DNA from 3 places in the Paenibacillus sp. genome. Region 1 is predicted to be linked to each of the others. Evidence: predicted binding sites of a transcription regulator. Region 1 holds the regulator's gene; each other region holds the start of a gene.
What was found. Region 1 encodes LexA, which represses DNA repair genes until DNA is damaged. Its sites were predicted from a motif close to CGAACATATGTTCG; they were not measured.
Positions count from the first base shown of each region.

Region 2: the regulator LexA is predicted to act here: its motif matches at 4,034-4,047, upstream of recA (recombinase RecA).
Region 3: the regulator LexA is predicted to act here: its motif matches at 7,970-7,983, upstream of addB (helicase-exonuclease AddAB subunit AddB).

Region 1 covers NZ_DASQNA010000052.1:1,130-11,756, reverse strand. The annotation lists gene metH (methionine synthase) at 1-981, opposite strand, end outside; gene VE009_RS26735 (acireductone dioxygenase) at 1,161-1,703, shown strand; gene VE009_RS26730 (Hsp20/alpha crystallin family protein) at 1,729-2,199, opposite strand; gene VE009_RS26725 (HAD family hydrolase) at 2,398-3,180, opposite strand; gene VE009_RS26720 (hypothetical protein) at 3,187-3,696, opposite strand; gene VE009_RS26715 (DUF896 domain-containing protein) at 3,702-3,887, opposite strand; gene VE009_RS26710 (LysM peptidoglycan-binding domain-containing protein) at 4,012-4,377, opposite strand; gene lexA (transcriptional repressor LexA) at 4,571-5,191, shown strand; gene glnA (type I glutamate--ammonia ligase) at 5,347-6,675, opposite strand; gene VE009_RS26695 (MerR family transcriptional regulator) at 6,740-7,150, opposite strand; gene VE009_RS26690 (aminotransferase class I/II-fold pyridoxal phosphate-dependent enzyme) at 7,247-8,500, opposite strand; gene hflX (GTPase HflX) at 8,538-9,818, opposite strand; gene VE009_RS26680 (HD domain-containing protein) at 9,951-10,598, opposite strand.
Region 2 covers NZ_DASQNA010000033.1:99,446-110,072, reverse strand. The annotation lists gene VE009_RS18000 (TIGR00282 family metallophosphoesterase) at 1-234, opposite strand, end outside; gene rny (ribonuclease Y) at 381-1,922, opposite strand; gene VE009_RS17990 (RecX family transcriptional regulator) at 2,124-2,798, opposite strand; gene recA (recombinase RecA) at 2,913-3,965, opposite strand; gene VE009_RS17980 (competence/damage-inducible protein A) at 4,321-5,565, opposite strand; gene pgsA (CDP-diacylglycerol--glycerol-3-phosphate 3-phosphatidyltransferase) at 5,684-6,262, opposite strand; gene rimO (30S ribosomal protein S12 methylthiotransferase RimO) at 6,259-7,590, opposite strand; gene VE009_RS17965 (YajQ family cyclic di-GMP-binding protein) at 7,719-8,210, opposite strand; gene VE009_RS17960 (hypothetical protein) at 8,331-8,495, opposite strand; gene VE009_RS17955 (helix-turn-helix domain-containing protein) at 8,566-9,453, opposite strand; gene VE009_RS17950 (DUF3388 domain-containing protein) at 9,472-10,230, opposite strand; gene VE009_RS17945 (DUF3243 domain-containing protein) at 10,415-10,627, opposite strand, start outside.
Region 3 covers NZ_DASQNA010000015.1:40,768-51,394, reverse strand. The annotation lists gene prmA (50S ribosomal protein L11 methyltransferase) at 1-521, shown strand, start outside; gene VE009_RS07340 (site-2 protease family protein) at 525-1,220, shown strand; gene VE009_RS07335 (RsmE family RNA methyltransferase) at 1,292-2,044, shown strand; gene mtaB (tRNA (N(6)-L-threonylcarbamoyladenosine(37)-C(2))-methylthiotransferase MtaB) at 2,048-3,391, shown strand; gene VE009_RS07325 (NUDIX hydrolase) at 3,514-3,954, shown strand; gene deoC (deoxyribose-phosphate aldolase) at 3,951-4,646, shown strand; gene VE009_RS07315 (Na/Pi symporter) at 4,612-5,595, opposite strand; gene VE009_RS07310 (class I SAM-dependent rRNA methyltransferase) at 5,713-7,092, shown strand; gene greA (transcription elongation factor GreA) at 7,405-7,878, opposite strand; gene addB (helicase-exonuclease AddAB subunit AddB) at 8,026-10,627, shown strand, end outside.

The DNA of each region.
Region 1 (10,627 bases):
CACCGTCTCGATGCCGGATACCGCCGGCGGGTGTTCGCCCGCGCGCGCACGCGGCTGGAACCGGCCGAGCTCTTCCGCCATGGCGCGGATATGTTCCGGCGTCGTGCCGCAGCAACCGCCGGCGATGTTAAGCCAGCCTTGCTCGGCGAAGCCGGCCATCTTCTTCGCGAGCGATTCCGGCGACTCGTGGTAGTTGCCGTTCTCGTCCGGCAAGCCCGCGTTCGGGTAGCAGGAGACCGCCGCATCCGTCAGCTTCGCCAGCGTCCGAATGTGGTCCTTCATGAACTCCGGTCCCGTCGCGCAGTTGAGACCGATCGATATCGGCTTCAAATGCTCGAGCGACACGAGGAACGACTCGATGTTTTGCCCCGCCAGCGTCGTGCCCATTGGCTCGATCGTGCCGGAAATCATGATCGGCAGTCGGATACCTGTCGTCTCGAACGCTTTCCGGATGCCGATGCTGCCCGCTTTGACGTTCAGCGTATCCTGCGACGTCTCGAGCAGCAGCGCGTCGACCCCGCCCTCGATCAGCGCGAGCGCCTGTTCATAGTACGACTCCACCAGGCCGTCGAACGTAACGCCGCCGGTCACCGACAGCGTCTTCGTCGTCGGTCCCATCGCGCCGGCGACATACCGCGGCCATTCCGGCGTCGAATACTTGTCCGCCGCTTCCTTCGCGAGCCGCGCCGCAGCCAAATTCAATTCGCGCGCCATATGCGGAATGTCGTATTCCGCAAGGACGACGCTGGTCGATCCGAAGCTGTTCGTCTCGACGATGTCCGCGCCGGCCGCGAAGTACGCTTCGTGGATGTCGCGGATGAGATCCGGCTTCGTGATGCACAGCATTTCATTGCAGCCCTCGAGCTCGTCCCCGCCGAAATCGGCCGCCGTCAAATCCGCCTGCTGAATCATCGTGCCCATGGCGCCGTCTATAATTAAGATCTTTTTCTCTAATTGCCGCTCGATCGTCGGTTTCATCATGAGCGCCCCCTGCCCCTATCACGCATTAATTTTAAAAGTATAGCAAAATGCTCGGAATTCGAAAAGTTCTTTATCGAATCGGATGACATCCGCAGAAAAATATCTTATAATCGAATCGATTGAAGTCTAATTTTAGAATGATTCTAAATAGCTAATGATTAAGAAAAGAGGGATTTGCGATGGCAGAGATTCGCATCCGCAACACGAACGAGCGCATTACGGGCGAAGAAAACGTCCGCGCCTTTTTGAACAGCCAAGAAGTTTTGTACGAGCATTGGGATCCGTCCAAGCTTCCGGAGCACCTGAGAGAGAAGTTCGTCCTCAGCGACGAAGAGAAGAACGAAATTTTGTCCACGTTCGACGCGGAAATCCGCGACCTGGCAAGCCGCCGCGGCTACCGGACATGGGACATCGTCGCCTTGTCCGACGCGACGCCGAACCTGGAAGAGCTCCTCAAGAAATTCGAAAACGTCCACACCCACACGGAAGACGAAGTGCGCGCCATCACGGCGGGTCGCGGCATCTTCATCATCAAAGGAACGGAAGATGTCGGTTACTTCGACGTCGAGCTCGAAGCCGGCGACGTTATCTCCGTACCGGAGCATAAGCCGCACTTCTTTACCCTGATGGAAAACCGCCAAATCGTCGCGGTTCGCCTGTTCATCGAGACGGAAGGCTGGATCGCGCACCCGTACGCGGACCCGGAATTCCAGAAGGCGTAACCCGCCGCCATACCGTCCCCTTCGGTTATCGAGCCGAAGGGGATTTTTTTGCGCTGACGCGAAGCGGAACGCTGCGAATCGCCCGCAGCGCCGGCTTTTTCCTCAGCCGGATTTCCAGTACGCCGTCCGAATAGTCGGCTTTGACCCGTCTCGCGCTGACGGCCGCCGGAAGCGTCACCGTCTCGTCCAGCTTGCCGGGAAGGCCCGCGAGCGTCAGTTTGCGCCCGTCGATCTGCACGTTCGGCAGCTTCCCGCGATCATCCGCCGGCAGCGTGACGCGTACAATGACCGAACGGAACGTTTCGAAGCAGTCCCACGTATAGCCCGAAGCGCGATGCCGCTCCAAGTACGCGAGCGACTCCTGCAGCAGCCGATCCCACTCGTATTCTCCCCGAACGGAAGGCGCTTCGCGCATCGTCGCCAGCGCGCTCCGCACGGCGTTCTCGAAAGACTTCCACCCGTTACGAAATTGCCCGTTTCTCCATACGCCGCCCACGCGAATTAGACCTCCTCCGCGATTGCCTAGTTACGGTTACTGTATTCACGAATAGGCCAGGGCGTTCGTATAAAAAACTTCGGAAGTTTTTCTTGGTATAGAATTACTCGCTCCGAAGTCAGCGAAACTTACAAATTTATGATGTTAAAATAAGCCGCGGAGTCGTCCGCGGCCGATAGGATATCATAGCGTTATTCGTTATACGATCGACAAGATGTCCTTCAAACGGGTCACCGTATGCTTCGGCGGCACATGCTCGCCGATTTCGGCTCCATGGTGATTGATCCAGATGTTGTCCATGCCGATTCGGCTCGACCCGAGAATGTCGGTCGTCAGCTTGTCGCCGATCATAATTCCCTCGGACGGATCGATGCCGAGCAGCTCGACCGCATGGCGGAAGATGGACGGATCGGGCTTGCCCCGGCCGAAATCGCCGGAAATGATAATATGATCGAAGTACGGCGCCAGCTTCGGAACGCCTGTGAGCTTCTCCTTCTGGAGATCCGGCGAGCCGTTCGTCAGCAGCAGCAGCTTCACGTTGCCCTTAAGCGCATCAAGAACTTCGTACGTTTCTTCGTATACGTACGCGAGCGTCCGTCGGATCGCAGGGAACCTCTCGCCAAGCTTCGCCCCGAGTTCGGGGTCGTCGACGCCGAGCGCTCGCAAGCCGCGAGTCCACGATTCGGCGCGATATTGCGGCGCGATGCGCTCCATTATGCGGAATTCCGGCGCGGCACCCTCGCGGAAGTTGCCCCATAGTCCTTCGAACGGGTTAATGCCGATCATTTGGGTGAACGGGAACGTCTCGTAGCTCTCATATAGCGCTCGAGCCTCTTTGCGAACGGCGAGCTCCAGCGCTTTCGGATCGACTCCCGCCGCCTCCGCCGCCTCCCGGCACGTCATATCGAACGCTTCCTGAACGGAACGCTCGTCCCACAGCAGCGTGTCGTCTAAGTCAAAAAGTACGGCTTTCTTATTCATCGCGAATTAAGTCTCCTTCGTGCTACGGTGTAAAGGGATTTGGTGCGCGGCGGCGAATTGCGTCAGCGCCTCGTTGATCCGGTCCATCGGATACAAATGATACACCTTCGAGAACGAACGCTTCGTCTTCCCGTCCTTCAGCAGAACGGACGACTGGTTGTCGCCGACTTGGATCGAGGCGATATCGCCCGCCGTCGCGGTCTTCTCGCCCGTATAGGTGCGCCACGTCAGCGCGTTCTTACTCACCTTCAAGTAAGGCCTGCGCACGAAGTAATGGAAAACCGCCAGCAGCAAATAAAGAATGACCGTAATGACATACAACGAGTCACCGGAGCGTTCCGCCGGCATCGTAAAAGCGAACAATAAGCCGGCCGTCGCAAGCGCGAGCGGAAATACCCAGCTTCTTCCTTTAATCGCGCCGTCCTGCGTGCCGATCGGCGACTGGCCATGCTTCACGCGCGTTTGATTCAACCGCTTCTGATTTTTCTCCACCATGCGTTCCCATCTGCGGGACATCCGTCTCAGTCCTTTTTGTTATCGTCTTCTACAAATTCAATCGCATCCAACTGCTGCCGGAGCGAGTTTTTCAGATCGTCGATATAACCTTTGCGCAGCTCGGCCTGTTCCACTTTCTCGTCATCCGTCAAACCGACCGTCTTCTGCTTGCGCGCGAGCTCGTTGATGCGGAGTACGCGAGCGGATACCATGATGACTCCCCCTTTCTTCTTCCACCTACTTTGACATAGGAGCAACTTCGAAGTCAAGGCGCGAAAACGAAGAAGCCGCACGCCCTCACGGGGGCATGCGGCGGCGTTCTTCGCCGTTATGGCGTTATGGCAGACGGAGTACTTGCCCGACTTCCAAAGCGGCTTGTTCCAAACTGTTCGCAATCATGATTTGCTTCACATACGCCTTCACCGAGACGCCTTCAGGCGCATACTCCTCCGCGATATCCCACAGCGTATCGCCCGGCTCTACGCATAGAATCGGCATCTCGTCCAAGACGTAGCTCTTCGTCGGTTCTTCTGCTGCCGCAGCTTCCGACGTCGACGTCAGCCCTTGATTCATGGCGCTGGCGTGGAGCATGACTCCGGACGTCGCGCCTAGTCCGATGAATACGAGCGCCAACGCCAATCGGATAAAAAACGTATTTCTCGCTTGCTTCGCTGCTTGCTTCTTATGTAAGTTCGTTCTCATTGGTATCGTCCCCCAAACGTGTATTCCGGAACATCTGTTCTGTTAACAAAATAACACGAACATCCGTTTGTGTCAACGCATTTCAGGAACAATTGTTCTTATTTTTTTGCAAAACTCGAACTTATGTTTGTACGAACTCCGGTTCTGTGTTATAATTTCTATAATTTATTACCAATCCTTGGAGTGATCGAACTTGACGAAGCTGTCAAACCGGCAACAAGCAATTTTAGAATTTATAAGAAGCGAAGTTCGTGAGAAAGGTTATCCTCCTTCCGTTCGCGAAATCGGCGAGGCTGTCGGTTTGGCATCCAGCTCGACGGTGCACGGACATCTCGATCGACTGGAGAAGAAAGGGTTCATTCGAAGAGACCCGACGAAGCCCCGCGCGATCGAGCTGCTCGGCGACGACGACGAGCGCGAGCTCGTTCGCCTTGCCGTATCCCGCGTTCCGCTCGTCGGCAAAGTGACGGCAGGACAACCGATTACGGCCGTAGAGAATATCGAAGAATATTTCCCGCTTCCGACCCATATGGTGAAGGACGACGAGGTGTTTATGTTGTCCGTCGTCGGCGACAGTATGATCGAGGCCGGCATTATGGACGGCGACTACGTTATCGTCCGTCAGCAGCAGACGGCTTCGAACGGAGATATTGTCGTCGCGATGACCGAGGACGATGAAGCGACGGTGAAGACGTTCTACAAAGAACGCGACCACATCCGCCTGCAGCCGGAAAACCCGACGATGGAACCGCTGCGTTACAAGCACGTTACCGTACTCGGCAAAGTGATCGGCATCTTCCGCGAATTGCATTAAACGTAACCAAACCCGTGCAGCGAGGTAACTCGCCGGCACGGGTTTTTTCGGCATTACTCATATAACGCGGACGCAGCCCTATCGACGCGCCACCTGCAAGTCGAACAAACCAAAAAACAACCCCCGAAGCCGTAGGCGTCGAGGGTTGTTTCGTTTTAATACAAGGACAAGTATTGGTCGCGTTCCCATTGATGGACTTGGGTACGGTACATATCCCACTCGATTTCTTTCAGCTCGATGAAGTGCGCGAGCGCATGATCGCCGAGCGCGTCGCAAATCACTTCGTCGCCGAGCAGCTCGTCGAGCGCTTCCTTGAGGCTCGCCGGCAAGCTCGGGATGCCCGCGGATTCCCGCTCGTCCTCGCTCATGATGTAGATGTTCCGGTCGACCGGCGCCGGGAGCGGCAGCTTGTTGCGGATGCCGTCGAGGCCTGCCGCCAGCATGACAGCCAGCGCGAGGTACGGGTTCGCCGCCGGGTCCGGGTTGCGCACCTCGATGCGGGTGCTGAGGCCCCGCGACGCCGGAATACGGATCATCGGCGAACGGTTGCTCGCAGACCAAGCGACGTACACAGGAGCTTCGTAGCCCGGAACGAGACGCTTGTAGGAGTTCACCGTCGGGTTCGTGATCGCCGCGAAGCTGCGCGCGTGGCGGAGCACGCCGGCCATGTAATGGCGCGCCGTCGCGCTAAGACCGAGACGGTCGCTCTCGTCATAGAACGCGTTCGCGTCGCCCTGGAACAGCGACTGGTGGCAGTGCATGCCGGAACCGTTCATCCCGAACAGCGGCTTCGGCATGAACGACGCGTGCAAATTATATTTGCGGGCGATCGTCTTGACGACGAGCTTGAACGTTTGGATTTGGTCGGCCGCATGGATCGCGTCCGAATATTTGAAATCGATCTCGTGCTGTCCCGGCGCGACTTCATGATGGGACGCCTCGATTTCGAAGCCCATTTTCTCAAGCACGAGAACGATTTCGCGGCGGCAGTTTTCGCCGAGGTCCGTCGGCGCAAGGTCGAAATACCCGCCCTGATCGTTCGTCTCCAGCGTGGGGTTGCCTTTCTCGTCCGTCTTAAACAAGAAAAACTCCGGCTCCGGCCCCACGTTCATCGTCGAGAAGCCCATCTCCTGCGCTTCGCGCAGCGCCCGCTTCAGGATGCCCCGCGGGTCGCCCGCGAACGGCGTGCCGTCCGGCATGTAAATATCGCAAATCAATCGCGCGACGCGATCTTCCGTCACCCAAGGGAAAATCACCCACGTATCCAAATCCGGATACAAATACATATCGGATTCTTCGATGCGGACGTAGCCTTCGATGGAAGAACCGTCGAACATCATTTTGTTGTCGAGCGCCTTCTCCAGCTGGCTGACCGGAATTTCCACGTTTTTGATGATGCCCATTAAGTCCGTAAATTGCAAACGAATGAAACGAACGTTCTCTTCCTTCGCAATGCGTAAAATGTCTTCCTTCGTGTAACCCAATGCGATCTCTCCCATCGACAAATTAAATTAGCCAAAAGAAAAACGTCTTACGACGTCTCTCCCGCTAAGAATTGAAGAACCGGGACAGCTCGCCCTGAATGAGCGACACTTGCCCCCTGCGGTTGCCGCCGAGCAATTGCTGCTTCAACATCTTGTGCAGCTGCTTGTCGGTCAATTCACGGCGCTTGACTTCAGTGTGCTCGTTGAGCACCGTCGCGTCGTCCGATTCCTTGTTGACCGGCGACAGTACTTGCTTGATGCCTGCAATATTGACGCCTTTCTCGATCAAGGACTTAATCTCGAGCAAACGTTCGACGTCGTTAAAAGAGAACAGTCGTTGGTTCCCGGATGTTCGCGCCGGCATAATGAGTTCGTGCTGCTCATAGTAACGAATTTGTCTCGCCGTCAAATCGGTCAGCTTCATGACGATTCCGATGGGAAACAACGCCATGTTGCGGCGAATTTCATCACCCATTATACATCAACCTTCCAGTGTTTATAAGTGCTACTGTACATTTTAACGAAATGACGGAGAGTTGTCAATTTATGTTAGGTTATATGTAATGAATATTTACAAAATACTTTCGTCCATCATGCGCTGCATCGCGGACATGACGCCGAGCTTCACGTGAGAGTACGTTAAGCCGCCCTGCATGTAAGCCGTGAACGGTTCCCGAATCGGTGCGTCGGCGCTTAATTCAAGGCTTCCGCCCTGAATGAACGTGCCCGCAGCCATGATGACCGGACTTTCGTAGCCGGGCATGTCCCAAGGCTCCGGCACGACATGCGAGTCGACGGCGGACGCCCGCTGCACGCTCTGCACGAACGCGATCAACTGGTTCGCCGTCTCGAACCGGACCGCTTGAATCAAATCCGAGCGCGGGTCGTTCCATTTCGGATTCGTGACGAAGCCGAGCGACTCGAACAGCGCGGCAGCGAACACCGCTCCTTTGAGCGCTTGTCCGACCGCATGCGGGGCGAGGAACAGCCCTTGGTAAATCGCCCGGGTCGTACCTAGCATCGAACCGACCTCCGCTCCGATGCCCGGCGCGGTCAAGCGGTACGCCGCAAGCTCGACGAGCCGCTTCCGGCCGACGATATAGCCGCCGGTCGGCGCGATTCCGCCGCCCGGGTTTTTGATCAGCGACCCCGCCATCACATCGACGCCGACCTCGGTCGGCTCTCTCGTCTCCGTGAATTCGCCGTAACAGTTGTCAAGGAACGTGACGACGTTCGGGTTAAGCCGCTTTACCCGCTCGACCATCTCCCCGAGCTGCGCGACCGTGAAAGACGGCCGCCATGCGTATCCGCGGGAACGCTGCATCGCCACGACTTTCACCGCCGGGTTCCAAGCCGCTTCGACGGCCGCCCAATCGACGGCGCCGTCCTCTGTGAGCGGAACGATCGTGCAGCGCACGCCCCAATCCCGCAGGCTGCCGGTCCCGTCCCCTTCGGAGCCGATAACCTTATGCAGCGTATCGTACGGCGAGCCCGTGATGAACATCAGCTCGTCCCCCGGCCGAAGCAGGCCGAACAAAGCGGTAGCGATCGTGTGGGTGCCGGATGCGAAGTGCGGGCGAACGAGACCCGCCTCCGCTCCGAACACCGCCGCGTACACTTCGTCTAACGTTTCCCGTCCCCGGTCGTTGTACCCGTACCCGGTCGAGCCGCTGAAGTGGAAATCGCTCACTTTGAACTTTTGGAACGCTTGAATCGTTTTCCATTGGTTTTCGTCGATCATCCGATCGATGTCGCGAAGCCGCGGCTCCGCCAATCGTTCCGCCGCGGCGACGGCGTCCTTCAATCTCGGATGTAACTCCATCATGTCTATTTATCTCCCATCGAGCTTTCATTTATGAATATTATACTAGGATAAACGGTTCCAAACGTGACGCGTGCGGCGTAAAGCTCTTCGACTGCAGCTTCACCGTCAACGCAACGGCGTCCTCTTCCGTCGTCGATTCGAGCACGTCGCCGACGCGGTACGCCAAGGCGATCAGATCGCCGCGTTCGATAGGAAACCGGAACCGGACGATCTCCCCCATCAGCCGGCGTTCCAACACCTCGAGCAGCGACGCCAAATCGCTGTCGTTCCACGCGGAAATCGCCAGCGCGTCGTCGCCTGTCGGGATCATTTCGCGCTCGGCCGGCGTGCATTGGTCGATTTTGTTGTAAATCACAATCGTTTCTTTCCCCTGCGCGCCGAGGTCCTCCAACACGTCTTCCACGACTCGGATATGCTCCTCCCGCATCGAGGACGACGCGTCGACTACGTGCAGGATCAAGTCCGCTTCCAGCACCTCTTCGAGCGTAGCGCGGAAAGCGGCGACCAAATCATGCGGCAGCTGCTGAATGAAACCGACGGTGTCCGTCAGCACGATTTCCCCGACCGACGGCAGCGGGAGGCTCCTCGAGGTCGGGTCTAGAGTGGCGAACAGCTGGTTTTCCGCATAAACGTCCGACTTCGTCAGGCGGTTGAGCAGCGTCGATTTGCCAGCGTTCGTGTAACCGACCAGCGCTACCTGATATACGCCGCTCTTTTTCCGCCGTTCTCGATGCAGTTTTCGATGCCGCATCACCTCGTCTAACTGTCGGCGGAGCTCGGAGATTCGGTTTCGGATGTGCCGGCGGTCCGTTTCCAGCTTCGTTTCGCCGGGACCGCGCGTGCCGATGCCGCCGCCGAGACGCGACAAGTTTTTGCCTTGGCCGCTTAGCCGCGGCAGCAAGTAGCTGAGCTGCGCCAGCTCCACCTGCAGAATTCCTTCCCTCGTTTTGGCGCGCTGCGCGAAGATATCTAAAATGAGCTGCGTCCGGTCGATGATTTTCGCATCCAACGCTTCCTCTAAATTGCGGACTTGCCCCCCGGACAGCTCCTGGTTGAAAATGACCGTATTTCCGCCAAGCGCGATTAACTGCTCGCGTACTTCCTCCACCTTGCCCTTGCCGATAAACCACTTGGAATCGGGCTTATCGCGCTTTTGCATCGTCGTCGCCAACACTTCCACGCCAGCGGTTTCGGCCAGACGCACCAGCTCTTCCAGAGAATATCGGCTAAGTTCGTCGCTCTCTTCTCCGGTGACGAGGCTGACTAAAACGGCGCGGTCCGCCACCTCGGTTTGGGTCGTCATCGTACTTGCCTTCATGTATGTAAATTACCCCTTTCGGCGCGAAATCTCCCCCATAACATAACATCTCGCGCAAACAATTTCCACTTGACCGGTTTCGCGGCACGCAAAAGGCCCCCCGTCGGTGCCGACAGACGGAAGGCCTTCGGATTATTGCGCGTCTTGTCCGTTCCACTCCGCTTCGAACCGTTCGAGGAAGCTTTCCATATAGCGATGACGCTCCTCCGCGATCGCCCGCGCTTCCTCCGTATTCATAAGCGACTTCAACTTCAGCAGTTTTTCGTAGAAATGGTTGACCGCCGTGCTCTTCCCCGAGCGGTATTCTTCGGCGGTCATGGACGTTCGGGGCGGCAGCGTCGGATCGTGCATCGGCTGCCCCTTCCAACCCGAGTATGCGAACGTGCGGGCGATCCCGACCGCTCCGAGCGCATCCAGTCGATCCGCATCCTGCACGACGCGGCCTTCCAGCGTCGGCATCCCGGAACGCCCGCCGCCTTTGAACGACAAATTCGCGATTATGGCCACGATATGGTCGGCCGTAACGGGCGGCACGTCCTGCGCCTCCAACCACACCCGAATGTCGCGGAGTCCTTGCTGCTCGTCCCCGAACAGCTTCTCGTCCGCCAAATCGTGCAACAGCGCCGCCATCTCGCAAACGAAAGCGTCCGCTCCCGTTTCGTTCGCGAGCCGCAGCGCCATGTTGCGAACGCGCTCGATATGCCACCAATCGTGACCGCTGCTGTCTCCGCCCAATTTTTCCTTTGCCCATCGTTCGGCATTCGCTACTACGTGTTCCACCTGATTCTCCCTTTCGACTGAACGCTGTT
Region 2 (10,627 bases), on a different contig from region 1:
GAACTCGAAGATGTCTTTGTTATCCCATGTATGATTGCCCATCGTAATGCCGTGGACGCCCTGCTCGAAAAATTCATTTGCGATTGCCGCGGTGATGCCCTTGCCTCCGGCCGCGTTCTCGCCGTTCACGATGATGAAATCGGGCCGATGCGCCGATTTTAGCGCGGGCAAGTTTTCCTTCAGCGCCCGTCGTCCCGCCGATCCGACGATATCGCCGATAAACAATACTTTCATGGTGATCCCCCGTCTCGAACCGCCGCGCGCTTGCTCCGCCGGCGGGTTGGTGTATGTAGTTATGTAGTATGCCTCAAGAACGTCCCAAAGAAAAGGAAAGGCTGCCCCAGTCGATGAAGACTTTCGGGGCAGCCGCCTTGCACGTATTATTTTGCGTATTCCACTGCGCGGGTTTCGCGAATGACCGTGACCTTGATATGTCCCGGATAATCGAGTTCGCTCTCGATTTTCTTCGTGATATCCCTCGCGAGGCGGAACGCCTCCGCATCGTCGATTCGATCCGGCTGCACCATGACGCGAATTTCGCGTCCGGCTTGGATGGCGTACGATTTCTCGACGCCCTCGAACGATTCGGAAATTTCCTCGAGCCGCTGCAAACGCTTGATGTACGTTTCGAGCGTTTCGCGGCGCGCGCCCGGACGTGCCGCGGACAGCGCGTCCGCCGCGCCGACGAGCATCGCGATGACCGACGTCGCTTCCGTATCGCCGTGATGCGATGCGATACTGTTGACGACGACCGGGTGCTCGCGGTATTTCTTGCCGATTTCGACGCCGATCTCGACGTGAGATCCTTCGACCTCGTGGTCGAGCGCTTTGCCGATATCGTGGAGAAGTCCGGCACGCTTCGCCAGCGTGACGTCCTCGCCCAGCTCTCCGGCCATCAGGCCGGCCAAGTACGCGACTTCCATCGAATGCTTCAGCACGTTCTGACCGTAGCTTGTACGGAACTTGAGGCGACCCAGAATCTTGATCAGATCCGGATGCAGCCCGTGTACGCCGACTTCGAACGTCGCTTGTTCGCCGTATTCGCGAATGCGCTCGTCCACTTCCTTGCGCGATTTCTCGACCATTTCCTCGATCCGCGCCGGGTGAATGCGGCCGTCCGCGACGAGCTTCTCCAGCGCGTTGCGGGCGATTTCCCTGCGGATCGGATCGAAGCCGGATAAAATCACCGCTTCAGGCGTGTCGTCGATAATGAGGTCGATACCCGTGAGGGTTTCCAACGCGCGAATGTTGCGGCCTTCGCGGCCGATAATGCGGCCCTTCATCTCTTCGTTCGGCAGCGATACGACGGATACCGTCGTCTCCGCGACGTGGTCCGCCGCGCAACGCTGGATCGAAAGGGTGATGATTTCCCGCGCCTTCTTATCCGCCTCTTCTTTCGCTTGCTGCTCGATTTCCTTCATCATCTGAGCGGCTTCCAGGCGCACTTCGTTCTCGACGTTATTGAGGATCATCTGTTTCGCATCCTCTTGCGTGAGGCCGGAGATGCGCTCGAGTTCCTCTACTTGCTTGCGGTAGAGAGCGTCGATCTGCTGCTGCGTTTCTTCCACGCGCTTCTCTTTGTTGGCAAGCTGCTCTTCTTTCCGTTCCAGTGAATCCAGTTTCTTATCCAGCGTTTCCTCTTTTTGCAGTAACCTTCGTTCCAGTCGTTGAATTTCGTTGCGACGTTCACGAATGTCTCTTTCGGCCTCGGTGCGAAGTTTGTGAATCTCGTCCTTCGCCTCCAAGACCGCTTCCTTTTTCAGCGCCTCGGCTTCTTTCGAAGCATTATCGAGAATGTTCCGAGCCGCTTCTTCTGCGCTCGAAATTTTGGCTTCGGCAAAGGACTTGCGAATAAGGTAACCGATCCAAAAGCATGCTGCGCCAACAAGGAGAGCGATGATGGCTGTGATCAACCAGTGCATCCAGTTCACCTCCTCGTTGCCACACAACGATTGAGCTTCAGGGTGACGGCCCAATGATGTGCTCGTATTGAGTTTGTTTGACGTTGCCCTCGTAACAAATCCTGTCTCTAGTTCTCGCGCGTTCGTGAAGAATTGGCGAAAAAAGAAAGTGAATATACTAGTTCATTGTAGCTGTGGGTAAAGAATATTGTCAAGCAACGACTACTCCCAGTCCCATTCATCGTCGCTTCCGTCCGCGCCGGAAGCCGTCTGCCGCACCGCCTCGCGCACCGCGCCGGCGGAAAAGCCGCGCCGCGCCAAATAGGCGTACAGCTTTCGCTTCGCGGCAGCGGGGTCGTCCCCCGCGCCCAGCGTTCGCCATCGTTTGCGCGCGACGGCGAGCGCCGCGGCGGCTTCCTCGCCGGCGTCGATGGAGCCGACCGCTTCCTGCACCGTGCTCTTGTCGACGCCCTTTTGCAGCAGCTCCCTGCGAATCCACTGCTTCCCTTTGCTCTGCAGCTTCAGCCGATCCTCCGCCAGCGTGCGGCTCAGCCGCTCGTCGTCGACGTAGCTTTGAGCCCGAAGCCGTTCGACGCAGGCGTCCACCGTATCCTCTTCGTAGCCTTTGCGGGACAAGTAACCGCGGATTTCCTTCTCCGACCGGAGCCCGCCGCCCAGCCATTTCACTACCTTCGTATACGCGTCCTGCCGCTCCTCGTCCCGAACGATGTCGGCGAGCCGATCCGCCGTAACGACCTGTCCCTTGAACAGCCGGTATTTCATCAGCACGTCTTCGTGCACGGCGAACGCGAACTGCTCGTCGACAAACACGTTATACCGCTGCCTCTGCTTCTTCTGCCGCTCGACCGACGTGACGACGCCTTCTTGCCGTTCCATCGCCGTTCCCCCTTCGCCGTTCCGCCGCGGAAACGCAACCGGCACCCGGCGTCGGCCGGGTGCCGGAGATGGCGTTTCCGCTATGCGTGAGTATGCTTACCGTTCGAACGATTCTTACGCTTCCGCTTCCTCGTCGAAATCGTCGTCGTCGTCGCCGCTCGAGACGCCCGGAGGCAGCCCCGCCCCGACGACGGTCAATTCGCGCACCTTCTTCTCGATCGTCTCGGCGATCGCCGGATGATCCTTCAGGAACTGCTTCGCGTTCTCGCGGCCCTGACCGAGACGCTCGCCTTCGAACGAGAACCAGGCGCCGCTCTTCTGGATGATGTCCAGCTCCGTGCCGATGTCGATGATGCTGCCTTCTCGCGAGATGCCTTCGCCGTACATAATGTCGATCTCCGCTTGCTTGAACGGCGGAGCGACTTTATTCTTGACGACCTTGATCCGCGTCCGGTTGCCGACCATATCGTTGCCCTGCTTGATCGTCTCGATTCGACGCACTTCCAGACGAACGGACGAGTAGAACTTCAGCGCGCGGCCGCCCGGCGTCGTCTCCGGGTTGCCGAACATAACGCCGACCTTCTCGCGAAGCTGGTTAATGAAGATCGCGATCGTCTTCGACTTGCTGATGGCGCCGGACAGCTTCCGGAGCGCCTGCGACATGAGGCGCGCCTGCAGGCCGACGTGGGAGTCGCCCATCTCGCCTTCGATCTCAGCCTTCGGCACGAGCGCCGCGACGGAGTCGACGACGATGATGTCGACGGCGCCGCTGCGGACGAGCGCTTCGGCGATTTCGAGCGCTTGCTCGCCCGTATCCGGCTGGGACAGCAGCAGCTCGTCGATGTTGATGCCGAGCTTCGCGGCGTATACCGGGTCGAGCGCGTGCTCCGCGTCGATGAAGGCCGCTTGTCCGCCTTTCTTCTGCACCTCGGCGATCGCATGCAGCGCGACCGTCGTCTTACCGGACGATTCCGGCCCGTAGATCTCGATAATCCGGCCTCTCGGGAAGCCCCCGACGCCGAGCGATATATCAAGCGCGAGCGATCCGCTGGACACGGTCTCCACTTGCATATGTGTGCTTTCCCCAAGCTTCATAATCGAACCCTTGCCGAACTGCTTCTCGATCTGGCGAAGGGCCATCTCCAATGCGGCTTTCCGATCGCTCACAATGAACACTTCCTTTTCTCTGATACTTGTATGATACCTTCTTTTCGCTCCGTTGCCAACCATTTTTTCGAACATACATTCTGTTTTTTTGTTCATTGTCGATGTTTCGACGCGATTTTGCGAACAAACATTCCTGATTTCCCTCCTTTCGCGAGGGAAGCCGGGCGCCGATCTCGCCGCCGATCCGCGTTCCGCGGGGGAGAGAAGCATCCGCGCGATCCGCGATAGACGCAAAAAAACCGCGGCACACGGCGCTGCCACGGTTCTTCCGTACTCCGATCATACCCGATTCGTCCGTTTTTCGCAAGAAGCGGCTTCGGACACGGAGAGCCTGACTGCGATGCGCAGCCCCGCTCTACTTCAGCCGTTTCCACAGCTCGTAAAAGCCGGCGCGGCAGGCGCGCAGCTTCACGATCTCGCGGCTGCCGGACAGCTTCAGCTCGCGCACCTCGGTCGGACGGCCCTCCTGGGCGACGGCGAGATAGACGAGGCCCGCCGGCTTCCCGTCCGCCGGACCCGGCCCCGCGACGCCGGTGAACGCGACGGCGAACGTCGTCGCGAGGCGGGCGCGGGCGCCGTCCGCCATCGCCGCCGCCGTCTCCGCGCTGACCGCGCCGGGGGCGCCGTCGCCCGCAAGCAGCGACGCCGGCACCCCGAGCAGCGACTGCTTGACGGCGTTCGAATAGCAGACGACGCCGCCCGCGAACGCCTCCGAGCTGCCGGAATGCGACGTCACCATGTCGGCGAAGAGCCCCCCGGTGCAGCTCTCCGCCGCCGCCAGCGTCGCCCCGCGCTCCCGCAGCAGCCGCACGACGACGGCGTCCAAGCTTACGTCCTCCTCGGCGTACAAATGATCCCCGACGCGCCGGCGAATTTCCGCCTCGACGTCCGCCATCTTCGCCAGCGCCTCCGCCTCGGTCGAGGCGCGCGACGTCAGGCGTATCATGACTTCGCCCTCCTTCGCGTACGGCGCGATCGTCGGATCCGTCTGCTTCTCGATCAAGTCGATCAAGGCGTGCTCGAGGCCCGATTCCCCGATGCCCGCGAACTTCAGCGACTTCGAATATAAAGGAAGCGTCTCGTTCATGTTCGCGCGCAGCCACGGAATCGCGTACCGTTCGAACATCGGTTTCAGCTCGCGCGGCGGCCCCGGCAGCAGCACGTACAGCTTGCCGTCATGCTGCAGCGCCGTGCCGACCGCCATGCCGGTATCGTTCGGCAGCACGTCCGCTCCGGCGAGCGTCAGCGCCTGGCGGCGGTTGCTCTCGACCATGACGATGCCGCGCTCGGCGAAGAACGCTTCGATCTTGCGCAGCCCGTCCTCGTCGATGACGAGCTCCGCGCCGACATGCTCGCCGAGCGCGTCGCGCGTCAGGTCGTCCAGCGTCGGCCCGAGGCCGCCCGTGCACAAGATGACGTCCGCGCGCCCCGCCGCGATGCGCAGCGCCGAACGGATGCGCTCCACGTTGTCCCCGACGACCGTCTGGAAATAAACGTCGATGCCGATCCCCGCGCACCGTTCCGCCAAAAATTGCGCGTTCGTATTGACGATTTGGCCGAGCAGCAGCTCCGTGCCGACCGCAATAATTTCCGCTTTCATCCGCGTCCACTCCCTTTACGTTAATGAATAAATACAGCCGCTACCGCGATGCCGACGAAGCGAAAAAGCCGACCCTCCCGCGGCCGGCTGCGCCGGCGCGAGAAAAATCGGCGCCTCCTTACTTCACGTCGTCGATAACGTTTTTGTTTTTCACGAAATAGTCGAAGCCCGAATAGAGCGTGATGAGCGCGGCCGCCCAGCTCGACAGCAGGTCGAACGGCACGCCGACGAAATAAAACGGAAAGTTGTTGAGCAACAGCGCGATGATCATCGTGATTTGCACGCCGGTTTTCCACTTGCCCCAAGCGCTCGCCGCGACGACCTTGCCTTCGAGCAAGGCGACCTGGCGAAGCCCCGTGATCGCAAACTCCCGCGAAATGATGACGACCGCGATCCACGCGTCGACCTTCTGCATCTCGACGAGCGAGATCAGGACGGCCGCGACAAGCAGCTTGTCCGCGAGCGGATCGAGCAGCTTGCCGAGATTCGTCACCATTTTCCGCGATCTCGCGATATAGCCGTCCAGCCCGTCCGTGCTGGCCGCGACGATGAAGATGAGCGTCGCGATGATTTGGTTATATGTAATGGAGAAGCTCCCTAAGCGGAGCTCCGGCAAATTGATGCGGACGAGCAAAAAAAACATGATGATCGGGACGAGAAAAATGCGCGCCAGCGTAATGCGGTTCGCTAAATTCATGCGGAAACACCGACGCCCGACAAGTCGTAATCCAGCGAGTGCGTAATGCGCACCTTCTGCAGCGTGCCGATTTCCGGCGTGCAGCCCGTGACGAACACTTCTCCGTCGATTTCCGGCGCGTCGTACTGCGAGCGGCCGATGAAGACGTCGTTCCGGCCGTCATAGCGCTCGATCAAGACGTCGACCGTCTTGCCGATAAAGCGGCCGTTCGCTTCCTTCGACACTTCGCGCTGCACTTCCATCAGCCGGTTAGCGCGGAATTCCTTCACGTCCTCGTCCACTTGATCCGGAAGGCGCGACGCCGGCGTGTCCTCTTCCTGCGAATACGTGAAGACGCCCAGCCGGTCGAACTTCATCTCGCGGACGAACGACACCAAATTCTCGAAGTCCTCGTCGGTTTCGCCCGGGAAGCCGACGATGATCGACGTGCGCAGCACGGCGTCCGGAATCTTCGCGCGAATTTTCGCGACCAGCTCCCGAACGTCGCGGCCGCGGCCCGGACGGCGCATCCGCTTGAGGATTCGGTCTTCGCTGTGCTGCAGCGGCATGTCGATATACTTGCAAATTTTCGGATTCGAAGCGATCGTCTCGATCAATTCGTCCGTGAAAAAGCCCGGGTATGCGTAATGGAGGCGCACCCACTCGATGCCTTCCACTTCGCTGACGCGGTTCAGCAGCGTCGGCAGCATGAAAGAATCGTAGAGGTCCGTGCCATAATTAGTAGAATCTTGCGCGATGAGCGAGATTTCCTTCACGCCCTGTTTCGCGAGCGACTCGACCTCGGCGAGAACCGATTCGATCGACCGGCTGCGGAACTTCCCGCGCATGATCGGAATCGAACAGAACGTGCACGCATTGTCGCAGCCTTCCGCGATCTTCACGTAAGCGGTATATCGCGGCGTCGACAGCTTGCGAGGCAGCGCCTGCTCATAATTGAAAATCGGATTGCCGACGGCGACCGGCTTGCTGCCGCGCAGCGCCGCTTCGACGATTTCATGAATTTTATCGAAATCGCCCGTGCCGACGATGCCGTCGATTTCCGGCATTTCTTCCATCAGCTGCTCCTTGTACCGCTGCGTCAGGCAGCCGGACACGATGAGCGCCTTGAGCGAGCCAGTCTCCTTCAGCTCGGCCATCTCCAAGATCGTGTTGACGGACTCTTCCTTCGCCGCGTCGATGAAGCCGCACGTATTGACGACGATGACGGTCGCTTCTTCTTTATCTTCAACAAGCTGAAACCCGTGCTGCGCGACGATGCCGGACATAATCTCCGAATCGACCAAGTTTTTCTCGCAGCCAAGGGTGACCATCTTAATTTTCTCGGTCATTGCAAGGTATCCCCCAGTGTTATCCCATTCCAATCGAAGCCAATTATAATATAAGCCCAATAGGGAGTCAAAAAGAAAACATCCCCTGTGCCGGGCGGAACCGCCGCGGCGCAAGGGAAGCCGGCCCTCTATTTAAAGTTGACGAACTGCAGCTCGAGCGGCAAATCCGCGCCGCGCAGCAGCGCGATCACCGCCTGCAAGTCGTCTTTGCTTTTGCCCGTGACGCGCAGCTGATCCCCTTGGATTTGCGACTTGACCTTCAGCTTCGAATCGCGGATGAGGATGTTGATTTTCTTCGCGTCCTCCTGCCCGATCCCTTGCTTCAGTTTCACGTTTTGACGGACCGTGCCGCCCGAGGCGGGCTCGATTTTGCCGAAATCCATGTTCTTGATCGAAATGCCGCGCTTTACCATCTTGCTTTGCAAAATATCGATGACGCTTTTCAGCTTATAATCGTCGTCCGAAACGATCGTTAACGCTTCCTTCTCCAGTGAAATGCTGCTTTTGCTGCCTTTGAAATCGAAGCGCGTGGCGATTTCTTTCTCGGCTTGCGTCACCGCGTTTTGCAGCTCCTGCATGTCCACCTTCGAGACGATGTCGAACGAATATTCCGATGCCATGACTGATGCTCTCCCTCCGGAACGCAGTGTATTTCGTATTAGTATACAAAAAAAATCGCCGCTTGCCAAAAGACGGCAAAAGACACCCGCCCAAGCGGCGGGTGTCCCGCGTTCCGTCGATTACGAACGGCTGCGCGCCGGATCCCGGAACATATCCAGAATGCCCAGCACGATATGAGCCAGACCGAAGCCGAAAATGCCGTAACCCCAGGCGTCCGGCGTTAAATACCAGCCCAGCAGGCTGACGACGACGCCGAGACCCGTGACGATCCAGCTGATAGTCATTGGATATCCCTCGTTTCGCAAGAAGATGGTGGCATGCTTGCTACGTTTAAGATACCCCTAGCCCAACCTTTTATTCAGCCGCCGCGCCGTCCGATGCGCCGACCAACTCGAATTGGAATTTACGCGGATTCGGTTCCGTCCCCATGTCGATGGCGATGCCGTTCACCTTGAGCTCGACCGCGTTCGCCCGGCCGATGTTCAGGTACGTATTATGTCCGAATTGCCCGCTGTATGTATCGCCTTGCTTCAACCCGCCTTGATATAAATACTTCGACTTCGTATCCGCGTGCGTCACGCCGATCCACGCCTCGGGCCCGACTACTTTGACCTCGATGGACACTTGCGGCGCATTGCGCACCTCGAACCGTTCCACGTCGTTTTTGTTGACTTTGAATTTCTCGACGAACGTTACGTCCGGCTCCGGTTCGGGCTCGGTCGTCTGAACGGGCGCCGGCGCAGGCTCGTTCGGCGTCTCGGCCGTATCGGCCGCCGGCGGCAGCGTCGTGCCCTGCTCTTGAGCCGAGCTGTCCGTGATCGGCTCGCTCGGGAGCACTTCGGAGCGAGTTTCCCAATTCGAGTATAAATAATAATAAACAATGCCGATTATCAAAATCGGAAACGCGATCATCAGCAGCGCCGAAGCCCATTTTCCCGCGCGCTCGGGCGGTTCGACGGAACGGCGGCGCGTCATTCGGATCGGCTCCGCTGCCGGCTCCGGATCGGCGGACGGGATCACATGGGCGTAGAGGCGGAACACTTCGTCCGGATCCAATCCGACCGCTTCGGAGTATTGCTTAATAAAAGCGCGAACATAAAACGTCCCGGGCAAAATGTTGAACTTGCCTTCCTCGATCGCTTCCAAATACCGTTTGCGGATTTTCGTCGTTTCCTGCAATTGGTCCAAGGTGATGTTTTGTTCCGTACGCGCTTTCCGAAGCAGCTGCCCGAGGTCAGACACCCTCGTCACCTCCCGTGATTAGAATCCTTCATAGTTGATCGTGAACGTTTCGTAGGAAATCTCCTCGTCCGGAGTGTTGCGCAATTCGATAATGTAATCGAAGCGGTTGTAATCGAAGCCCGACTCTTTGACGAAAATGTCCGGATGCTCGACGACTTTGGTCGACGGCATTTCCATAATTTCTTGCAGCAGCGAGTGGTGCTTTTCGTTCGAACGGATCGTGCTGACGATGCCGTCGATAATGAAGACGTTGTTCGGATTGAATTCGTCCTCCGACAGCTGGCTTCGCACCGTCTGCCGCAGCAGCGTCGAGGAGACGAACGTCCAACGTTTGTTCGCGCAGACGCTCCCCGCGATGATCGACTCGGTTTTGCCGACGCGGGGCATGCCGCGCAGTCCGATCACCTGATTGCCTTCGCGCTTAAACACTTCGCCGAGGAAATCGACGAGCAGCCCGAGCTCGTCGCGGGTGAAGCGGAACGTCTTCCGGTCGTCCGAATCCCGCTCGATGTACCGGCCGTGACGCACCGCCAAAATGTCGACGAGCTTCGGCGCCCGAAGCGCCGTTACGGTTATATTATCCACTTTTCGCAGTATCTTACCCATCATTTCGATTTTCTCGTCGTCGTCCGTTTGCAGCAGCATGCCGCGCGTCCGATCCTCGACGCCGTTGATCGTCAAAATGTTAATGTTCATCATCCCCATAAGGGAGGCGATATCCCCCAAAAGCCCCGGTCGGTTCTTATGAATTTTATATTCCATATACCATTGCTTCATTTCCACTTCCGTCGTCACTCCATCCATTGAATGCAAAAAAACCGCGTATTTCGATTATATTCTACAAAATTCCGGGCGTTCCTGCCCTGCGAGTGAAAAAAAGCGAGAAAAGCCCCTCGGAGGTCGCGCGCGAATCGATGCACTCGCACGCGTTCCGGACGGGGCTTGCTGCCTTTACCGCACGTTAGTCGACAAGCTTCATCATGAGGCCGGCCATCATTTTTTTCTCGTTCTCGTCGGCGACCGCCCACAGCTCTTTCAGCACCCGCTCTTCGTCGTTCTTCGGGTCGACCTTCGTCGCGAGGAAGTCCCCGATGTCCTTCGCCAGGTTTTGAATCGTGGAGTCGCTCATGCCGGCGGAACGGGCGTTTTGCACGCGTTCGCCCAAAAACTGCTT
Region 3 (10,627 bases), on a different contig from region 1:
ACCCGGGCATGGCGTTCGGCACCGGCACGCACGCGACGACGGCGCTGTGCATGCGGACGCTCGAGGGCGTCGTCAAGCCGGGCGATCACGTCATCGACGTCGGCACCGGCTCGGGCATTCTCGCCGTCACGGCGGTTCGCCTCGGCGCGGAGCGGGTGCTCGCGCTCGACCTCGATCCGGTCGCGGTATCGAGCGCGAAGGAGAACGCGAAGCTGAACGGCCTGAGCGACCAGATCGAGGTGCAGCTGAGCGATTTGCTGGGCGCGCTGAAGGCGGACGAACCGACGGGCGTGAAGCTGCCGGTGCAGGTCGTCGTCGCCAACATTCTCGCGGAAATTATCGTGACGTTCGTGGACGACGTGTATCAGGCGCTTCAGCCTGACGGCTATTACGTCGCTTCGGGCATCATCACGAGCAAGGAAGCCGACGTGACCGACGCGCTCCTTCGCGCCGGCTTCGCGATGGAATCGCGCAGCGAAGAGAACGGCTGGGTGGCGCTCGTCGCCAGGAAGCGGGGGTAACGGATGGAATTCCTCCCCTTCAACTTCGAGCATTTGCCGTTCCAAATTCTCGCGATCATCGTCGCTTTCACGGCGCACGAGTTCGCGCACGCGTACTCCGCGTACAAGTTCGGCGATCCGACGGCGTATAAGCTCGGCCGCGTGACGCTCAATCCGATGCCGCACATCAGCCTGCTCGGGTTTGTGTTCATCCTGCTGCTCGGCTTCGGCTGGGCGCGGCCCGTGCCGGTCAACCGGTCGAATTTCAAAAACCCGCGGCTGATGAGCATCGTCGTCTCCGCGGTCGGCCCGCTCAGCAATTTGCTCGTGGCGTTCGTCACGGCGGCAGCCGCCTACGCGCTGTTCGCGACGGGCGCGTTGAACGACGCGTCGCTCGGCGCGTACAAAGCAGTCGGACTTATATTCTTTTATCTCGTACAGATCAATTTGCTGCTGTTTATTTTTAACCTGATCCCGCTGCCGCCGCTCGACGGGTACCGCATCGTCGAAGATTTGGCGCCGCGGCCGCTCAGGCTGCAGATGATGAAATACGAAGCGTGGGGCGTATACATTTTCCTGCTCATCGTCTTCATTACGCCGATCTATAACGTAACGATCGGGCCGATTTTGTCTCAGGTCGTCAGGATGCTGTTCTGGCTGCTCGGCCTGATGGCGTCCTGGTTCGGGAACGTCGTCGATTGGCAGACGATTCTCGCGTAGGGTAACTTTGGCGCCGCGGCGGGAATGGAAATCGCCGCGGAAACGATGTAAACTGGAGTGAAGGGCTTGTTATGCAGCGATATTTCGTAACCCCGGAAGATATGTTCGAGGATCAGGCGATCGTGCGCGGGGACGACGCGCATCATTTGATGCGGGTCATGCGCGCGGAGCCCGGCGATCAGGCGATCGTCAGCAACGGAACGAACCGCGAATGCCTCGCCGAAGTCGTCGAACTGAATAAAGATCGCGTGCTGCTAAGGCTCGTGGAGGAGCGGCCGATGGCGGGCGAGCCGCGCGTCGACGTCTGGATCGCGCAAAGCTTGCCGAAAGGCGACAAGCTCGAAACCGTCATCCAGAAGGGGACGGAGATCGGGGCGAGCGCCTTCCTGCCGTTCGTCTCCGCGCGCACCATCGTGCAGTACGACGCGAAGAAGGAAGCGAAGCGGCTCGAGCGGTGGCGCAAAATCGCCAAAGAAGCCGCGGAGCAGGCGCATCGGAGCAAAGTGCCCGACGTGCGCGACGCGCTGAAGTGGAGCGAGCTGCTCGCGGTCGCGGAGCGGGCGCAGCTCGCGCTGTTTTGCTACGAGAAAGAGGACGGACGCGGTCTGAAAGAGGCGCTGCGCGGCGCGCGGCTCGTCGAAGGCGGCGGCCCCGTGCTCGTCATCGTCGGCCCCGAAGGGGGCTTTACCGCGGAGGAAGCGGAAGAAGCCGAGCGTCGCGGCTGCGTTGGCGTCGGCCTCGGCCGGCGCATTTTGCGCACCGAGACGGCCGGACTCGTCGCGGCCAGCTGCATTTTTTACGAAACCGGCGAGATGGGAGGATAACCGATGCCGACAGTGGCGTTTCATACGTTAGGCTGCAAAGTAAACTTTTACGATACCGAAGCGATCTGGCAGCTGTTCAAGAACGAAGGCTACGAACAGGTCGACTTCGAATCGAAGACGGCGGACGTGTACGTCATCAACACGTGCACCGTCACGAACACGGGCGACAAGAAAAGCCGCCAAATCATCCGGCGCGCCGTGCGCCGCAATCCGGACGCGGTCATCGCCGTGACGGGCTGCTACGCGCAGACGTCGCCGGCGGAAATTATGGCCATTCCGGGGGTCGATCTCGTCATCGGCACGCAAGGGCGGGGCGAGATCATCCATTTGGTCAACGAAGTGATGGAGAAGCGCCAGCCGATCAACGCGGTGCGCAACATCATGAAGACGCGCCAATTCGAGGAGCTCGACGTGCCGGACTTCGCGGATCGGACGCGGGCGTTCCTGAAAATTCAGGAAGGCTGCAACAATTTCTGCACGTTCTGCATCATTCCGTGGTCGCGGGGTCTGCTGCGTTCCCGGGAACCGGAGAGCGTCATTAAGCAGGCGCGTATGCTTGTCGAAGCGGGCTACAAAGAGATCGTGCTGACGGGCATTCATACGGCGGGCTACGGCGAAGATTTGGAAAACTACAATTTCGCGGCGCTGCTGCGCGACCTCGCGGAGGTCGACGGCATCGAGCGGCTGCGCATTTCTTCGATCGAAGCGAGCCAAATTACGGACGAGGTCATCGACGTGCTCATGAGCTCGCCGAAGTTTTGCCGCCATCTGCACGTGCCGCTGCAGGCGGGTGACGACGCGGTGCTGAAGCGGATGCGACGCAAATATACGACGGCCGAATACGCGGAGCGGATCGCCCGCATTCGCGAGCGCTGGCCGGAAGTGGCGATCACGACGGACGTCATCGTCGGCTTCCCCGGCGAAACGGACGAAATGTTCGAAACCGGCTTCCGGTTCATGCAAGAGATCGGCTTTTCCGAAATGCACGTCTTCCCGTATTCGAAGCGGACCGGCACGCCGGCGGCGCGGATGGAGGATCAGGTGGACGAAGAGCTGAAAAACGAGCGCGTCCACAAGCTGATCGACTTGTCCGAATCGATGCAGCTCGCGTACGCCCGGAAGTTCGTCGGCGAGGAGCTGTCGGTCATTCCGGAGCGCGAGGCGAAGGGCGCCGAAGGGCAAGGACTGCTCAGCGGATACACAGACAACTATTTACAGGTCGTGTTCCCCGGCGATTCGTCCCTGATCGGACAGGTCGTGAAGGTGCGCGTGCTGGAAGCGGGCGTCAACGAATGCAAGGGCGAGCGAATCGCCGAGCCGGCGCTGCCGGGCGCCGCTTCGTTTTAACGCGAAGCCGGCATAGGGACATGGGGAGGAACGGCGGAGATTCGCGCGCGCGGTCCTCCCTTTCTTTCAACATATATGGTTTTGCGGCAATGGGGTACGATACGAGAACGAGGTGACATCCGATGAAGGAAATATCCGCCGGAGGCGTCGTCTTCCGCAAGCACGACGGACGCATCGAAATACAGTTGATCCAAGACCGCTACGGCCGGACTTCGCTGCCGAAGGGCAAAATGGAGCCGGGAGAAACCGTCGAGCAAACGGCGCTTCGGGAGATTCTCGAGGAAACCGGCATTCGCGGCACGATCCGCGAACCGCTCGCGCTGATTCAATACCAGTACAAGCATCCGGACAAAGGCCTCGTCGATAAAGAAGTGCATTACTATTTGGTTGAGGCGTCGGAAGGCGAGCTCGTGGCGCAAGTCGAAGAAATTCGCGGCGTCGATTGGTTCGAGCCGCTCGCGGCGTGGGAGAAACAAAAAGCTTCGGGGTACGATAATAACGACGATATTCTGCGCAGGGCGCTCGTCAAGCTCGGAATTCCCGTCGAGGAGGATGAAGCATGAGCTTCGAAGTGAAACATATCGAAAAATATATCGACCATACATACTTAAAGCCGGACGCGACGACGGCCGAGATCGACAAGCTGTGCGGCGAGGCGAAAACATACGGCTTCTACAGCGTGTGCGTCAACGGAGCCTGGGTGGCGCATTGCGCTAAGGCGCTCGAGGGGACGGGCGTGAAGGTGGCGGCGGTCGTCGGCTTTCCGCTCGGGGCGATGAGCTCCGAGGCGAAAGCGTTCGAGGCGGCGGCGGCGGCGAAGCAGGGCGCGGCCGAAATCGATATGGTGCTGCCGATCGGGTGGCTGCTGGAGGGCCGCCATGACGACGTGCGGGCGGACATCAAGGCGGTCGTCGACGCGGTGAAGGGGCAATCAATCGTGAAGGTCATTTTCGAAACGGGGTTCCTCACCCGCGAGCAGATTCAAATCGCTTGCGTGCTGTCGGAGGAAGCCGGAGCGCATTTCGTCAAAACGTCGACGGGCTTCGGTCCGGGCGGGGCGACGGTCGAGCACGTCGAGCTGATGCGCGCGAGCGTGTCGCCGTCGGTCGGCGTCAAGGCGTCGGGCGGCGTGCGCGATTACGAGACGGCGGTCAAAATGATCCTGGCCGGCGCGAGCCGGCTCGGGACGAGCTCCGGCGTCGCGATCGTCGCGGGCGGCGCTAGCGAAGCTTCCGACGCTTCCGGTACGTATTGACCCCGATGTAGCACAGCGGCAGCGCGATCAGCGAGCAGATCGCGTTGAACAACGTTTGGGCGCGGGCGATTTGGTCGTAAGGCGATTCGGTGCCGATGGCCGACAGCGCGGCGAGCTCGGCGATGAACGGGAAGAAAAGCAGGCTGCCGCCGAGGTTGAGCAAAATATGCGACCAAGCGACGTATTGGCCGGCCCGCGTGCCGCCGATGCAGGCGAGCAGCGCCGTCGAGCATGTGCCGATGTTGGCGCCGAGCACGATCGCGATGCCGAGCTCGACGGATATCGCTTGGACGGAGGCGAGGCCCATCGCGACGGTTATCGTCGCGGCGCTCGACTGGATGATGGCGGTGACGAAGGCGCCCGCGGCGAGCCCTAAGGCGAGGCTGTCCTGCGCCCGTTCGAGAAACCAGACGAACAAGCCGCGCGACTGCAGCTCCGGCACGATTCTATACATGCGCTCCATGCCGATCAAGACGCTGGCGAAGCCGCAGACGGTGAGGGACAAATGGCGCAGCGGCACCGCGGCCCGCACTGCTCGCGACGTGCCGTCGCCGCGGCGCAGCCGCTGGATCAGCAGGCAGAGGAACCAGCAGCTGCCTGCGGCGAGCAGCATCGGCAGCGCCTGCGCGGTCATGTCGAGACCGAGCATGTCCGCGGTGAGGCTCGCGCCGACGTTGGCGCCGAGCACGATGCCGAGCGTCTGGCGGAACGTCAGGACGCCGGCGTTGACGAGGCCGATCGTGATGACGGTGACGGCGTCGCTCGATTGGAGCGCCGTCGTGGCGAGCGTGCCGGCGACGAGTCCGCGTAACGGCGAGCTCGTGAACCGGCGCAGCAGGCCGGAGAGGAACGGGCCGGCCCAATCGTGCAGGCCGATTTCCATCGCCTTCATGCCGAACACGAAGACGGCGAGCCCGAGAGCGAACGGCAGCGCGAGCTCTTGCAGCATGTTCCCGATCCCTCCCTTATGCGCGAATGTTCGGTCTGTCCAGTCAACTACATATATATGAACCCACCGGGACGAGCATGACTCGTCTCCCGGAACGCGAAGAGGTGTGCCCAAGCAGTGGCGACATTAGTATTGAAATCGTCCCGGAAAAAACGGCTGGAAGCGGGACATCCATGGATTTATAAAAACGAGGTCGAGCGGATCGACGGCGAGCCGGAGCCGGGCGGCATCGCCGAGGTGACGGATCACCGCGGCAAATTTCTCGCCTCCGCTTACGTCAACCCCGCCTCGCAAATGATCGGACGCGTCGTCTCCTACGGGAAGCTCGAGCGGATGGACAAAGCGTTCTTCGTCGAACGGTTCCGCGCATGCCTCGGCGTGCGCGAGCGCTTCGTCGAAGATCCGCGATATTGCCGGATCGTATACGGCGAGGCCGATTTCCTGCCGGGGCTGACGGTCGACCGGTTCGGCGACACGCTCGTGCTGCAAATCGTGACGCTCGGCATGGACCGCGTCCGCGGCGACATCGTCGAAGCGCTCGTCGACGTGTTCGCGCCGAAGACGATCTATGAGCGCAGCGACGTCGGCGTCCGCGCGCTGGAAGGGCTGGAGGAGCGGACCGGCACGCTGTACGGCGAGGAGCCGCCGGAGTCGCTCGTCATCCGCGAGAACGGGCTCGAGCTCGAGGTCGACGTCGTCCGCGGACAGAAGACGGGATATTTTTACGACCAGCGCGAAAACCGGGCGGCCATACGCCCGCTCATGACCGGCTGGGGCCGCCGCAGCGGCATCGAGCTGCGCGAAGTCGCGGAGCCGGACGGCACGACGCGCGTCGCGCCCGTGAACGCGAACGGCAAAGAGGTGACGTTCCCGTACTGGGACGGCGCCACGGTGCTGGAATGCTTCTCGCATACGGGGAGCTTCACGCTGCACGCGTGCAAATACGGGGCGAAGAAGGTGACGTGCCTCGACATTTCGGAGCACGCGATCGAGACGGCGCGCCGGAACGTCGAGCGCAACGGCTTTAGCGAGCGCGTCGAATTCGTCGTCGCGAACGCGTTCGATTATTTGCGCGAGCAGGTGCGCGCTCTGGAGGAGCGGACGGCGCGTGCGAAGGCGGGCGAAGCCGGGGCGAAGGTGGACACATCGAAGCCGCTGCCCGCGGGCGCGGGGCGGACGTGGGACGTCGTCATCCTCGACCCGCCGGCGTTCGCGAAGACGAAGGGCGCGGTGGAAGGCGCCTGCCGCGGGTACAAGGACATCAACCTGCACGGGATGAAGCTCGTTAACGAGGGCGGATACCTCGTGACGGCGAGCTGCTCGTATCACGTGCGGCCGGACGTGTTTCTGTCGACGATCCACGCGGCGGCCGCGGACGCGGGCAAGGTGCTGCGGCTCGTCGAGTTCCGCGGCGCCGGCAAGGACCATCCGCAGCTGCTCGGCGTCGACGAGGGCAACTATTTGAAGTTCGCGATTTTCGAGGTGCGGAGCCGATAATCCGATAATTGAACCGCCGGTCCCTGTGGGCCGGCGGTTTCGTTTGCGCCGCGCGCTGGGGCGGTGGTTGCCGGCATTAGGAGGCGTTATGGGGGGACGGCGCCGGGGACGGGGGCGTCCGGGAGGCGTTATGGGTAGGGAGTATGCATAAGAAGGGAATACCCTTCCTTTGTTTTGCGTACATCCTTCCCATCATGTGGGGACGGCGCCGCGGACAGAGGCGTCCGGGAGGCGTTATGGGGAGATGGAGCCGCGAGCTTCGACATGTGGAGCCGTTATGGAAAAACGCCGACCCCTAAGGGCCGGCGTTTTTTACGATACTTTAATATCGAGCAGCTTGTAGGCGATCTCGCCCGCGGGGGCGTTGACCGTGATCGTTTCGCCGACCGTCTTGCCCATCAGCGCTTGCCCGAGCGGGCTTTCGTACGAAATTTTGTTTTGCGACACGTCCGCTTCGGACGGGCCGACGATTTGGTAATCGATCGTTTCGTCGAATTCGACGTCGAGCAACGTAACGGTCGAGCCGACCTGCACCGCAGAAGTGTCGATGCTGCTGACGACGCGCGCTTTCCGCAAAATATGCTCGATCGTCAAAATCCTCGTTTCCATGAAGGCTTGGTCGTCTTTCGCCGAATGATACTCGCTGTTCTCCCGCAGGTCGCCGTAGCTGATCGCCGTTTTTAGGCGGCTTGCCAATTCGGCGCGCTTGACCGTTTTCAATTCTTCGAGCTCATCCTTCAGCTTTTGCAATCCTTCCGGGGTCAAGATGATTTCTTCGTTCGCCATACCCGCACTCCTTCGCACCTCTATAAATTCTCTATGATTCATTGTACTCTATTTTGCGGTCGAAATACGACTAAACCAAAAAATTACATTGCAAACACCCGTTCGATTGTGTACTTTGGAAAAAAAGAGATCGCGGAGGGGTTCATTGTGGGCATTCGGTTCGTGCTGGGACGCGCGGGCGCGGGCAAAAGCCGCCTAGCGTTCGAGGACATCGGGGAGGAGCTGAGCCGCTCGCCCGACGGACCGCCGCTCGTGCTGCTCGTTCCCGAACAGATGACGCAGGCGGCGGATCGCGCCATCGTCGGCCGGTTCGGCGCGACGATCCGGGCACAGACGTTGAGCTTTCGCCGGCTGGCGTTTCGCGTCATGCAAGAGGCGGGAGGCGCTTCCCGATTACATATCGACGATACGGGCAAGAAGATGCTGTTATATAAAATCGCAAGGAAGCGGAGCCGCGAGCTGAGAGCGTTCCGCCGGCTGACGGAAGCGGGCGGCTGGATCGACGCGGCGCTCGACTGGTTCGCGGAGTGCAAGCGGTACGGCGTCGACGCGGAGGCGCTGCGCGGCGCGGCCGGAACGGAGACGTTCCCGAACGCGCTGCGGGACAAGCTGCACGACATGTCGCTGCTGCTCGGCGACCTCGAGGCGGAGCTCGCGGGGAAATACGTCGATTCCGAAGACTATTTGACGCTGCTCGCGGAGCTCGTGCCGCGCGTCGACGCGCTGCGCGGCGCGCGGCTTTGGGTCGACGGCTTCCACGGCTTCACGCCGACCGAGATGGCTGCGCTGCGCAGTCTGTGCAAGCATGCGGCGAGCGTCACGTTCATGCTGACGATCGACCGCGACTACGCGCCGGACGAGAAGCCCGACGAGCTCGAGCTGTTCCATCCGACGGCGGCGACGCTGACGGCGCTGAAGCGGATGGCGGCGGAGGAAGGCGTCGACGTCGAGAGCGTGACGGTGCTGGACGGCGCGCAGCGGTTCGCCGCGGCGCCGGGACTAGCCGCGCTCGAGCGCGCGTTCGTGGACCGCGCGAACGGCCGAACGTTCGCGCCGGCGAGCGCCGGCGGCGCCCTCGCGCTCGTCTCGGCGGCGACCCCGCGGGCGGAGGCCGAGGCGGCGGCGCGCGACATCGTGCGCCTCGTCGCCTCCGGCGCCGCCAGGTGGCGGGATGTCGCCGTCTTCGTGCGCAATTGGGAGGGCTACGGCGAGGTGATCGCGGCGGCGTTCGCGGATCACGGCATTCCGTGCTTTCTCGACCAGAAGCGCGGCGTCGCGCATCATCCGCTCAGCGAGCTCGTCCGCGCGGCGATCGACGTCGTGCTGTCCCGCTGGACGTACGACGCGGTGTTCCGCGCCGTGAAGACGGATTTGCTGTTCCCGCGCGGCACGTTCCGCACGGAGGCGGATGCGCGCTTCGCGATGGACCGGCTCGAGAACGTCGTGCTGGAATACGGCATCAAGGGCTCGCGCTGGACCGACGGCAAGCCGTGGCGCCTCACCGCCGGACAGCCGCTCGAGGGCGAGGAGGAAGCCGTCCGGGAGGAGCGGCGCCGCGCGGAGGAAGAGCGCGTCCAGCGATGGCGGGACGTCGTCGCCGCGCCGCTGCTCGCGTTCGAGAAGCGGTTTAAGAAGGCGGAGACGATGCGGGATCTCGCGGAAGCGTTGTTCCGCTTCTTGGAAGACGCCGGAGCGGCGGACACGCTGACGCGCTGGAGAGAAGCGGCTGAGGCCGCGGGCGACGTCGAGCGGGCGAAGGAGCACGAGCAGCTGTGGGACCGCGTCGTCGACGCGCTCGACCAGCTCGTCGAGCTCGTCGGCGACGAGCCGGCCGACGGCGAGCTGTTCGCCGGCATGATCGCCTCCGGACTCGACAGCATCCGCATGGGGCTCGTGCCGCCGGCGCTCGATCAAGTGCTCGTCGGCAGTCTCGATCGGACGCGCGCCTTCGGGGTGCGGCGGCTTTACTTGCTCGGCGCGAACGACGGCGTCTTGCCGGCTCGCCCGCAGGAGAACGGGGTCGTCTCCGAAGCGGACCGGGAGCGGCTGCTCGCGACGGGCCTCGAGCTCGCGCCGGACGGCCGGCGGCGCATGCTGGACGAGCGGTTCCTTCTGTATAACGCGCTGTTCCTGCCGTCGGAAGGGCTGTGGATCAGCTATGCGCTGTCCGATCCCGAGGGGAAGCCGCAGCTGCCGTCGGAATGGATCCGCGCGCTGCAGCAGCTCGCGCCGGACGCGCGGCGGCTGCACGCCGCGGGCGATCCGCCCGCGGGACCGTCCGACGACGAGGCGGTCGAGCGGCTGTCGACGCCGTCCCGGGCGCTGTCGGACCTGCTGCCGCAGCTGCGGCGATGGAAGCGGGGACAGCCGGTGTCCGGCGTGTGGTGGGCGGTGTACAACTGGCTCGTCGAACGACCGTATTGGCGAGAGAAGCTGCTCGCGCTGCTGCCGTCGCTTGAATATTCCAATGCGGAGGAGCCGCTGTCTGAGGAGACGGCGCTCGCGCTGTACGGCGACCCGCTGCGGTCGAGCGTGTCGCGGCTCGAGAAGTTCGCGGGGTGCCCGTTCGCGCATTTCGCGGCGTACGGCCTCCGGCTGACCGAGCGGCGGCTGTACCGTCTGGAGGCGCCCGACGTCGGCCAGCTGTACCACGCCGCGCTCAGCGCGCTGGCGAAGCGGCTCGCGGACGAGGGCCGGACGTGGGCCGATCTCGACGACGCCGAATGCGCGCGCCTTGCGTTCCAGACGG